DNA from 3 places in the Clostridium cellulovorans 743B genome. Region 1 is predicted to be linked to each of the others. Evidence: riboswitches for the same ligand, from Rfam matches in the RefSeq annotation. Region 1 holds a riboswitch; each other region holds the start of a gene.
The links. Region 1 has a riboswitch for lysine ahead of CLOCEL_RS03265 (aspartate kinase). Riboswitches for the same ligand answer to the same signal wherever they lie in the genome.
Positions count from the first base shown of each region.

Region 2: it holds a riboswitch for lysine, as region 1 does, so the genes downstream of both, CLOCEL_RS18000 (amino acid permease) here and CLOCEL_RS03265 (aspartate kinase) in region 1, are expected to answer to the same signal.
Region 3: it holds a riboswitch for lysine, as region 1 does, so the genes downstream of both, dapA (4-hydroxy-tetrahydrodipicolinate synthase) here and CLOCEL_RS03265 (aspartate kinase) in region 1, are expected to answer to the same signal.

Region 1 covers NC_014393.1:788,813-793,111, forward strand. Annotated here, with positions in the region: gene CLOCEL_RS03255 (sigma-70 family RNA polymerase sigma factor) at 1-197, shown strand, start outside; gene CLOCEL_RS03260 (DUF4179 domain-containing protein) at 199-1,473, shown strand; lysine riboswitch at 1,777-1,952, shown strand; gene CLOCEL_RS03265 (aspartate kinase) at 2,168-3,361, shown strand; gene lysA (diaminopimelate decarboxylase) at 3,465-4,299, shown strand, end outside.
Region 2 covers NC_014393.1:4,379,974-4,384,272, forward strand. Annotated here, with positions in the region: gene nhaA (Na+/H+ antiporter NhaA) at 1-1,199, shown strand, start outside; lysine riboswitch at 1,427-1,602, shown strand; gene CLOCEL_RS18000 (amino acid permease) at 1,734-3,197, shown strand; gene CLOCEL_RS18005 (CBM35 domain-containing protein) at 3,306-4,299, opposite strand, start outside.
Region 3 covers NC_014393.1:3,821,050-3,825,348, reverse strand. Annotated here, with positions in the region: gene aspS (aspartate--tRNA ligase) at 1-1,580, shown strand, start outside; lysine riboswitch at 1,705-1,883, shown strand; gene dapA (4-hydroxy-tetrahydrodipicolinate synthase) at 1,968-2,855, shown strand; gene CLOCEL_RS15600 (pectinesterase family protein) at 3,504-4,299, shown strand, end outside.

The DNA.
Region 1 (4,299 bases):
AGGAAATTCTTAAGGTTATAAATGGGCTGGATAGTCCAGATAAAGATATTTTTATAAGAAAATATTTTATGGGTGAATCTTTAAATGAGATAGGTGAGAAGCTAAATCTTTCTAGGTCAGCAGTTAATAACAGGCTTTTTAGAGGAAGAAAGCTTTTAAAGGAAAATTTAGCTTTGATGAAAGGGGAGGTAGTTTAATATGTCGGACAAACTTTATGAGGAATTTAATAATATTTCTTTTGATGAAGCAGAATTTGATTTAATAGAAGATGCTTTAACAGATGTGGAAATGAAAACTCTTAAAAACAATCTAAAGAAAAGAATTTATAAAAAGAAAAGACGGCATATTAAAACTGCTGCTTCAATTGTGATAACGGCTATTGTAGGGGTAACTTTAATAACACCAACTTTTGCTGAGGCTGTAGGACAATATATCCCTGCTATGGAGGCTGTTTATGAAAAGTTAGGTTATTATCAAGAATATAAGGAATTTTCACAGTACATAGGTGAGAGTAAGGAAGATGAAGGATATACCTTTACAATAGATAGACTTGTAGCTGACAGTGATACAGTTTTAATTGGAGTGAAAGTCAGTAAGCCAGGACTTAATGCAGTAAAAAAGGACATTCGTAAGAAATCTGATTTTATGATGACTGCTGACCTTATAGGTGGGAAGGAAGGTACAATTATGAGTGGTGGAATATTTGAGGAAGTGCTAGATGAAAATACTTCTATTGTAATGGTAGAATGTGATACAGCCCCAGGAAAAGAATTACCTAAGAGGTTTGCTATGATGGTGAATATTCACAATATGTTTGAAAGTAGTTTAAATGTGAATTTTGATTTACCTGTGTCGCGAGAAAAGATACAAAAGGAAACTATAATTAAAAAGAACTTAGGAGAAAGCAATATCGGAGATGGGTTTAAAATTAATTTGAAAGAATTGAAGGTTAGTCCTATAAATACTAGTATAAAATACTCTTATGAAGGAGAATCGACTCAAGAAAAATGGATTAACTTTTATGCTTATGATGACAAGGGGAGAATATACGATTATTCAAGTGGCAGAGCAGATGATAGTGGGTATAGAATAAATGTTTTAGAAAAAATTAATAAAGAAGCTAAGAAACTTTATATCATTCCATATATGCAAATTATCAATGAAGGGGAATTTGATAATGAAAAATACGAGGATTTAGATTTCAATAATACGTTTTTCAAAATAGATACAATAAGAGAATTTGACTTCAAAGATGAAGGAATAGTTAATTTGTATAAGATAGAAAAAAATTCGAAGAGTATTAAGTTTTACTATAATATTATAAAGGGAGAAGGTGAACTAGATAAAGGATATAGAATATGGCTATTCGAAAATAATGGGGATAGGATAGAGGATAAAAAAGTTGTAGCTATGAAAAATGCAAAAATATATAAACTATTTACAAGTGAGGATAATAGCTATTGCCTTGAATAGGACAATATAGATACTAATAAGAATTATGTATATTCAGTTCAAAATATATTACCTTTCAAATATATTGAAGGAAATCAAATAGAAGTAGATTTGAAATAGCTTATTTTTCCGTGAGATTTAATAGTTTTAAGTTGTTATAAGCGCAGTATATGTTAGTCTTAGAGATAACTGAATCTTATAATATATATGTAACAAATGAAATTATAAGGTTTAGTTTAAATTGATATCTAATTAAGTAAAGTATATAAGTATTGTATTATAGATATTAACATGATAGAATAATAAAAAATCGAATATTTCAAGACCTAGGGTAGAGGTGCGGTGTCTATCAGTAGCTGTTATTAGTCGGCAGACGTTTTAGCAACAGTGAAAGGATTCATCGCCGAAGGAAACAAGCTTTTGCAGAAGCCTTTCCTGGCAGTGCACATAAGATGTGTAATGTTGTCACTTTTATTTAAAAGTGGAGAGCTACAAGGTTCACGAAGGTTTCAATATAAAATTTATATTGTAGCTAAGGTGTGCCTTGGCTACAATTTTTTTATATACTTTTATAAAATTCAGCATAAAATGAATATTGTATAAAAATTGAGCAAATAGCAGTTGGGAATTAAATATGAGACTTTTTCAAAATAGAAATAGATAGTAATAAAAATTAAAAGATTCCTATTATTATTTATGTTGAAGAGGTGAAGAAATGGCAATTGTAGTACAGAAATATGGAGGTAGTTCCGTAGCTACTGCTGAAAAAATTAAAAAGATAGCAGATACATTGATAAAAAGAAAAAGCAAAGGAGATAAACTAGTAGTTGTAGTTTCTGCTATGGGAGATACTACGGATGATTTAATTAATCTTGCAAAAGAGATTTCTCCAAATCCTGATAAAAGAGAATTAGATGCACTTTTATCTACTGGAGAAATGATGAGTTCAGCTTTACTTGCAATGGCTTTAAAGGAAAAGGGTGTTGATGCTGTTAGTTATACTGCATACCAAATAGGTTTAGAGACTACAGGTAATTACGGAAAATCTTTAATAAAAGATATTAATGATAAAAAAATAAAAGAAGCTTTGAATAAAGATAAGATAGTTATAGTTGCAGGTTTCCAAGGAGTAAATGAAGAGGGAAACATAACAACTTTAGGAAGAGGTGGCTCAGATACTACTGCCGTTGCTATAGCGGTTAAACTTAATGGTATTTCTGAGATATATACAGATGTTGATGGAATTTATAACTGTGATCCAAGAAAGTATGTAAAAGCAAAAAAGATACCACAAATAGATTATGAGGAAATTCTAGAATTAGCTAGCTTGGGGGCTCAAGTTATGCATTCAAGAAGTATAGAGTTGGCACAGAAGTATAATATTCCAATTTATGTGGGCTTAGCAAACGGTGAAATGAATGGAACACTGATTACGGAGGTTGTTAATATGGAGACTAAACCAATAACAGGAATAGCTACTAGTGATGAGGATGTAGCCATAACATTAGAAGGATTAGATGCAAAAATGAATATAATATCAAGGCTTTTTGGAACAATTGCAGAAAGAAAGATTTCTATAGATATGATAAGTCAAAGTGCACCAGTAAATGGTATGGTGACGGTATCCTTTACTATACCAAAGGATGACCTAAATGAGTGCATGGATATATTAAAGAAGGCTATTGATGCAAAACACATTTTTATAGATACAGATATAACTAAGTTATCAATGGTTGGTATAGGGATGAAGAATACTTCAGGAGTCGCGGCAAAGGTATTTCAAATTTTCGCAGAAGAAAATATTTCTGTTAAGATGATAACAACATCAGAAATCAGAATTACTTGTGCGATATATCAAGCTGATAAAGAAAGAGCTATTAAGCTTATTGTTGAAAAGTTTAATCTGTAATGACACTGATTAAAATAAATGGTAAAATGTTAAAGGGTAAAACAATAATGAAGGTAGAAGATTGTAGATATACAAAGGTTTCACCGTGAAAGGGGCTAAAAATATGAAATTGTTAGGAACTATGGAGGTTCGTGATAACGAATTATACATTGGTGGTGTCGCTTCAACAGAACTTGTTAAAAATTATGGAACGCCATTATATGTTATAGATGAAAAGCTTGTTAGAAATACTTGCAAAAGCTATTATGATGCTTTTAAGGTTAAAGAGGGAAAAAACAGAGTAGCATACGCTGGAAAAGCTTTTTTACCTATGGAGATGTGTAGAATTATAAATGAAGAAGGACTTTGCCTTGATGTAGTTTCTGGAGGGGAATTATTTACTGCTTATAAAGCTGGTTTTCCATTAGAGAAAGTGTTCTTTCACGGAAACAACAAGTCACATGAAGAGATTAAATTGGGGATAAATCTTGGAGTAGGAACCTTTGTTGTGGATAATTTATACGAGATAGAGCTTATAGATAAATATGCAAAGGAAAAAAATGTGGTCCAAAATATATATTTTAGAATCACTCCAGGTATTGAAGCTCATACTCATGATTATATTCAAACAGGACAAATCGACTCTAAATTTGGATTTACTATAGACAGTGAAGCATTGGATTTTGCTATAAAGACTGCTAAGGAAAAAGAAAATATAAAGCTTATAGGTATTCATGCACATATTGGTTCACAAATCTTTGATATCGAACCTTATGGAGATTTAGTAAGATTGATGTTTACTCTTGCAAAACGTATAAGAGATGAGTTTGATATAGATATAACAGACGTTGACCTAGGTGGTGGAATAGGAGTTTACTATACTGATGAAGACGAGCCAAAGTCAGCTCAGCAGTTCTGTGAGACAATAGTTAATAAAGCTGAAGAAATAGCTAAGGAAC
Region 2 (4,299 bases), 1.7 Mb from region 1:
AATATCATAAGAAATTAAACCTATTTTCTAAGTTTTTTAAGAATGAAGCTTCTAGTGGCTTGCTTCTACTACTTTGTGCAATAATAGCAATGATTATTGCAAATTCTAGTTTTGCTACAAAATATAATGATATTCTTCATACTTATCTTACTATCGGCTACAAGAAATTTTCTTTATCTATGTCAGTGCTTCACTGGATTAATGATGGATTAATGGTCATATTTTTCTTAGTAGTTGGTATGGAAATTAAACGAGAAATACTGTTTGGAGAACTTAAATCTTTTAAAAAGACCATACTCCCTATCTCCGCTGCAATAGGAGGTATGATTGTTCCAGCGATTATTTATGCGTTGGTTAATTATAAAGAACCTACTATAACTGGATGGGGAATTCCAATGGCAACAGATATTGCTTTTGCTTTAGGAATACTTGCTTTAGTAGGAAAAAAAGCTCCTAAAGGAATAGTCGTATTTCTTACTGCTTTAGCTATAGTTGATGATTTAGGTGCTATTATTGTAATTGCTATATTTTACACTAGCCAAATTTCCTGGACTGCTTTTATTATTGCCCTAATTATTTTGGCGACTCTTATACTTGCTAATAAACTTAATGTTAATTTTGTACCTATTTATATTATCGGAGGTATACTTTTATGGATTTGCTTATTGAAATCAGGGATACACGCAACCATTGCTGGTGTGCTGCTTGGGATGGTGTTGCCTTCTGGTAAGAATGATGCTGAATTTGAAACTTCAATTTTATACAAACTTGAAGAGACTTTAACGCCATGGTCTTCCTTTGTAATTATGCCGATCTTTGCATTAGCTAACTCTGGTATAACTGTTGATATTAATATTCTTTCGACAATCATATTAACACCAGTCAGCTTAGGCGTTATCTTTGGTCTATTTATTGGAAAACAAATAGGTATTTTTGGAGTTTCATATATTTTGGTTAAACTTAAAATAGCAAAACTTCCCCATGAAGTAACTAAACGTCATTTATATGGTGCCAGCGTACTTGGAGGTATTGGATTTACTATGTCTATCTTTGTTGCTTCCTTATCCTTTTCAGATGAAGCCATGTTGTCCGCTGCTAAAATAAGTATTATTATTGCTTCTATATTGTCTGCAATATTAGGCGCACTAGTTTTTTCTCTTATAAAATTGCAAAGCGAGAAAACAAAAGAGTCTATATAAAAACTTTGCATATTGGGGTTTATAAGATTATTTATGCATTTTGATAAAATCGTATAATTTATGCAGTAAATTTGATATTTTATAATAAGTAACTTTATATTTTTAAAAAATAGTTATTTTTTTATGCATTTTATAAAATTTAAAATATTATTCTATAATCCAACTGATTTTAAGATAGTTTACCTTTATCGAAATATAGTGTATGCTGTATTTATTTATAAGTGAATATCTGAGATAGAGGCGCGAACTTTAATAGTAAAACTGTGGAGCTAAGCACGATGATGCAGTTTGAAAGGAAATTTCGCCGAAGTATGCAACTAATCGCTTTAAGGTTGTACTACTGGTTTTACATAGAATATATGTAAGACTGTCACAAACTTATTTGTGGAGAGCTATTATTCTTTGTATGATAAACTTGTTTGTATATTATGTATGCAAACATGCTTAAATACCCTGAGTGTAGCCTCAGGGTATTTTTTTATTCTATCTTCAGTAATTCGCTTATCGGAAAAACTACCGATAAGGAGGATAAACATGAACATAACAAATGAAAAAAATTCAGATTCACCTGAATTAAAAAGAACACTGCAATCAAGACATCTGAACATGATTGCTATGGGTGGTGCCATTGGAACAGGAATTTTCCTTGCACTTGGGGATACTATTCATCAAGCTGGTCCTGGTGGCGCTCTAGTTGCTTACACTTGTATTGGCATAATGGTTTATTTTTTAATGACGAGCTTAGGAGAAATGGCTACTTTTATGCCTGTTGCAGGCTCCTTTGAAACCTATGCCTCTAAATTTATTGATCCAGCTCTTGGTTTTGCATTAGGTTGGAATTTTTGGTACAACTGGGCAATCACTGTTGCTGCTGAAATGGTCGCAGGAGCTTTACTTATGAAATATTGGTTTCCTGACGTACCAAGTATTATTTGGAGTGTTTTATTCTTAGTAATAATTGTAGTTCTTAACTTATTATCAGCAAAAGCCTATGGTGAATCAGAATATTGGTTTGCAGGAATAAAGGTAATCACAGTAATTATATTCTTAGTAATAGGTACTGCTACTATTGTTGGAATTTTAGGAGGAGAATCCATTGGTCTTCGTAACTTTACAATAGATGAAGCTCCATTTGTTGGAGGGCCTAAATCGATTTTCTTAATCTTCTTAATTGCCGGCTTCTCCTTCCAAGGTACTGAATTAGTTGGAATTGCTGCCGGTGAAAGTGAAAACCCTGGTAAAACAATCCCAAAAGCAATTAATACAATCTTTTGGAGAATTATAATTTTCTATCTAGGAACAATTTTTGTTGTAGGTGCAATTATACCTTATACACAAGCTGGAGTAGATGTAAGTCCATTTACAATGGTCTTCGAAAAAGCTGGAATTGCTGCCGCTGCTTCTTTAATGAATGCAGTAATATTAACTTCCGTATTATCTTGTGGTAACTCTGGTATGTATGCTTCTACTAGAATGCTTTATGCAATGGCTAAAGAAGGAAGGGCTCCTAGTTTCTTAGGAAAGTTAAACTCAAGAGGAGTTCCAATCAACGCATTAATTTTAACTACAGTTATTGCTTCAGCTTGTTTCCTAACAGGACTTTATGCTGAAAACACTGTATATGTGTGGCTTGTAGCTGCTTCAGGTCTTGCTGGCTTTATTGCATGGGCTGGAATTGCTTTATGCCACTATCGTTTCCGTAAAGCTTTTGTTGCTCAAGGTCGAGATATAAATAAACTAACTTATAAAGCAAAGTTCTTCCCATTAGGGCCAATCATTGCATTAATACTTTGTATAATCGTAATCTTTGGTCAAGGGATTAGCTACTTTGATGCAGATACAATTGATTGGAGTGGTGTAATCGCTTCTTATATAGGATTACCTATCTTTATTGGTTTGTGGTCGTACTATAAATTAAAACATAAAACAACTGTCATAAAGCTTGAAGATGTAGACCTTGAAATGGAAGAAACTGCTTCTCAGAATTCAGTGAAATAATGAAATATAATTCCTATGCTACATTTCTCTTAGTGGCATTATAAAGGACTTACTTTTGATAGTAAGTCCTTTAAATATATATAATGATTTAGTTTTCAATACCCGTAACTATTTCACATATGGTAAACTACTTATACCTCCAAGTAAATACTTTTTCAAGATAGCAAAATCCACGGCATTTACGGAATTATCCTTATTAAGATCTAAAATTGTATCATATGTACCTGATGAACTTAGCAGGAACTTTTTAAATAATGCAAAATCTAAAGCATTAACTTTTCCATCTTTGTTTATATCTCCATATAAAACTGTAGGTATATCCTCTGCTACTCTTATATAAGTTGTATCTGTTCTAAAGGTCGAAGCAGGTAATCCTTCTTTATTATAAAGATTAGTAACTGGTGAATCAGCCCAGCCAAATCTTACTGCTGTAGGGTTAGTTACTTTACTTGATGATACCACTACAGTGTCTCCACTGATTACAGCATCCGCTAAATAAAAGACATTATCAGAACCTGCAATAGCAAAGCCTGTTAATTTACCATCCTTCACTTCTACAGCCGGTGTTAAGCCTTGTTTTAAACCCACCATTAATCCACTACCTATTGAATCAAAACTTATTTTTATAGAATTTCCTTCTACCACCATTGATTTATATATAGGTCCAGAATAAATAATATTTTGGTTGTACACTTTTTTCTCAGCACTTAAAGCAGCTCTCAACCCAACATCCTGCTTATTGGTTGGATGTATATTCGCCGGATCTCCAACATCTGTGGTAACAACTAAACCTACATTTTTATCACTTAACATAGTCTTTAGCTGAGCCTCACGAATCTCCGCCAAACCATTCCAATTCTGAACTATATTCGTTTCAGATTGAAGAGTTCCATAAGCTGATATTTGAACAAGTATAAATGGAAGTTCCTTTATACCAAAGTTTTTACGCCAATCAGAAATAAGAGTAGGTAATAGTTTATTATATGTACTTTCTCCCCAGTTGCTTTCTCCTTGATACCAAAGTACTCCTTTTAACCCATATGGAACGACTGGCGCAATCATTCCATTATAAAGAACAGTTGGTGAAGATATTATATCTATG
Region 3 (4,299 bases), 2.2 Mb from region 1:
ATAGTGTTAACAATGAGTCTACCCTTTCAATAGAAGGAGTTGTTCGTGAAAGAACAAGCAAAAATGCTACATTAGCGACTGGTGATATAGAAATCGTACCAGAAAAGATAACTATATTAGGTAAATGCCAATATAATGCTTTACCTTTTGAAATTAATCAATCTAAAGAAGCAGATGAAAATACAAGACTTAAATATCGATACCTTGATTTAAGAAATCCTAATGTTAAGGAAAAGATTATTTTAAGAAGTAAAATAGTTGCGGATCTTAGAAATAGAATGAACGAACTTGGTTTTTTAGAAATCAATACACCTATTCTTACATGTTCATCTCCAGAAGGAGCAAGAGATTATTTAGTTCCTTCTAGAAACTTCCCAGGTAAATTTTATGCATTACCACAGGCGCCACAACAATTTAAGCAAATATTAATGGCATCTGGATTTGATAGATACTTCCAAATTGCACCATGCTTCAGAGATGAAGATGCAAGAGCAGATCGTTCACCAGGTGAATTCTATCAATTAGATATGGAAATGGCATTCGCATCACAGGAAGATGTATTCAGTATCGTTGAAGAAGTATTACCACCAGTGTTTGAAAAGTATGGTGTTTATAAGACTGCGTCAAAAGCACCATTTAAGCACATTCAGTATACAACTGCAATGGAAGTGTATGGATCAGATAAACCAGACCTTCGTATTGATTTATTAATTCAAGATGCAACTGAAGTGATGGCAGATTGTGGATTCGGACCTTTTGAAAATCAAGTTGTTAAGGCTATTGTTGTTGATAAATTTAATGCAACAAGAAAAGTTATAGATAAAATTTGTGCTGATGTAGAAGTTCAAACAGGAAACAAAGCTTTCTGGTTTAAGCTAGATGAGAATAATGAATTAGTTGGCGGTATTTCTAAATTCTTAGTTGATAAAAAAGAACAAGTTATTGAAGCACTTGGACTAAAACCAGGAGATTTCGTTGGATTAACAGCAGGTAAGAAGCTTGTAGCTCAGAAGACTGCCGGAGTTCTTCGTAAGTTATTAGGTTATGCTTCTGAAACTCATATGAAACAAGATTGCTATGAATTCTGTTGGATTGTTGATTTCCCAATGTATGAAATCGGTGAAGAATCTGGTAAACTTGAGTTTTGCCACAATCCTTTCTCAATGCCACAAGGTGGTATGGATGCTTTAATGAATGAAGATCCTGAGAAAATTTTAGCATACCAATATGACCTAGTATGTAATGGTGTTGAACTTTCTTCAGGTGCAGTAAGAAACCATGACCCTGAAATTATGATTAAGGCCTTTGAACTTGTTGGGTTAGGAGAAGAGGATGTGAAAGCTAAATTCCCTGCTATGTACAATGCATTCTGCTATGGAGCACCACCACATGCTGGAATAGCACCAGGTGTTGATCGTATGATTATGTTAATCACAGGTGAAGAAAGTATAAGAGAAATAATTCCATTCCCAATGAATAAAAATGCTATGGATGTTATGATGGGTGCACCATCTGAAGTTGAACAAAAACAACTTGAAGATGTTCATATAAAGATAGATATTACTGAAGAAGATAAATAAGATATAGTATTTTTGAGCAGAGCAGTACTTATTTGGGGTATGTACTCTGCTCAAAAATTTTAATAATAAGCAATGCAGAAAAAACTTATTGACATATTAACTCGATAATGATACCATACACATAAAGTTTCGTAGAGGTTGCGTTACTCAAGAGTAGACTATAGGATATGTAAGGATAGCTGACTATAGTGGAAAGGGAATAACGCCGAAAGAATTTTATATCCTTAACTATAAGATTCTTGGGGATACGGTTAAGAGCCGTATGACTGTCATCAATATATTTGATGGGGCGCTACATGTACATAATATTTTTTGGTGTATATTTAGGTCGTCCTATTTGGGCGGCTTTTTGCGTTTCGAACAATAAAATAAAAGGGGGACAAAATAATGTCTATTTTCAAAGGAGCAGCTGTTGCAATTGTAACACCATTTACTGAAGATAATCGTGTTAATTTTGATAAACTTGGTGAACTAATTGAATATCAGATAGCAAATGAGACTGATTGTATTGTCATTTGTGGAACTACTGGTGAAGCATCTACACTAACTCATGAGGAACATTTGGAGACAATACAGTATACTGTGAAAAAGGTAAATGGAAGAATTCCAGTAATAGCTGGAACAGGTTCAAATTCTACGGACACTGCAATCTATTTATCACAAGAAGCTGAAAAGATGGGGGTTGATGGGCTTCTTTTAGTTACACCATATTATAACAAAGCAACACAAAGAGGATTATTTGAGCATTTTAAAGCTATTGCAGAATCTGTAAGTATACCAGTTGTTCTTTATAACGTACCAGGTAGAACAGGTTGCAATATACTTCCTGAAACTGTAGTGGATTTAGCGAAGAATGTTAAAAATATCGTAGGTATAAAGGAAGCTAGCGGTGATATTTCTCAAGTAGCAAAGCTTGCTCATCTTGCCAATGGAGAAATTGATATTTATTCAGGTAATGACGAGCAGATAGTTCCATTGTTATCATTAGGAGCTGTTGGTGTTATTTCTGTTTTATCCAATGTTGCACCAAAGCAAACTCATGATATTGTTGCAAAATATCTAGAGGGTGATGTTAAAGCTAGTACTAAAATGCAATTAGAGGCAATTCCACTGGTAGAAGCATTGTTCTGCGAGGTAAATCCTATCCCTGTAAAGACAGCGTTGAACCTTATGGGATATCAGGTAGGTGAACTTAGAAGACCTTTAACGAAGATGGAAGAAGGTAATCAGAATAAGTTGAAACAAGCAATGGAGCAATATGGTATTAAAATGTAAAAGTAAATGTTGGAATAATGCTTATTTATATAGGAAATAAGTTCTATAGAAGTATAGCTAACATTTCAACGAAATTATGGGCTAGGATAAATAACTAAAATTTAAAGTTTTGTATCCTAGCTTTTTTGTGTTTTCGTAAGTTAATAATATGTAAGCTTAATTATTGAAATTGCATCAAAAGTTTATATGTTTGTTCAAAAGTGAACTTATATGCTAGTTTTATTACTTCAAGGGTGGGTAAATGTCCTAATAATGCTATTATATGTCTGGAAAGTTAAGGAGAATTTTTAATATATTTGATATAATTTATTTGTATACAAGTTGTGTTATTGAAGTTACATCAAAAGTATATTGATATATTGAAGAATCAATATAATATTATGAAGTTCTTCGTTAAAACAAATATATTTTTATAAAATAATTTGTCATGATATTTAGTTTGGCGATTTTTTACCTTTGAAGGTAACGTTTCCATTCAAGACATAATATAAAATCTAAAGAATTGTATTAGTTAGAATGAACGCTGTAATCTAGATAATGATAGTTATCATAAATATCTTATATTTAAAATGAAGCTTAGAAAAATTAGCTACTTTTCTAAATTTCAAATAAAAATAATAAATTAAAGTGAGAAAAGTGGGGGAATTTATGAAGAAAAATATTTTAAGAAAAGCACTGGTTTTTGTAGTAACTTCTGCAATTGTTGGTGCAGTGGTTATGTCAAACCAAGTTGCTTTGGCAGCAACTTCTTATGATGTTACTGTTGCCAAAGATGGAAGTGGAAATTATAAAACAATAACAGAGGCGTATAACTATTTAGCAAAGATTAATGACAATAAAAGAAAGACTATCCATGTGAAGCCTGGTGTTTATAAAGAACAGCTTACTATCTCTAAGGCTTATGTAAGTATAGTAGGAGAGAATAAAAATAATACAAAGTTAACCTATAATGTTGCTAATGGAGATGCTAAACCTAGTGGTGGTAAATATGGTTCAGCAGATTGTGCAGCTTTAATAGTTGCAACAAACGATTTTGTTGCACAAAATATATCCTTTGAAAATAGTCATTTAAAGGATACTGGAAATGATGTTCAAGCATCTTGTGTATACACCTATGGAGATAGAGCAACTTTTAATAACTGCAACTTTTATAGTGGACAAGATACTTTATGTGCATATACCTATGGAGTTGATAAATCTAGAGTATATTTTAAGGACTGTTTTATACAAGGAAGTGTTGATTTTATTTGGGGAGGTGCTATTGCTTTCTTTGAAAACTGCACATTAAATCAGTTAAGAGATGGTGGTATGTATACAGCTGCTAACACACCTCAAGGGCAAAAGTATGGTTACGTATTTTCAAATTGTACCTTAACTGCTAATGGAGATGCTAATTATACAGCAAAAACTAATCCAAGTTGGAAAAAACCTTCTACGGTATATC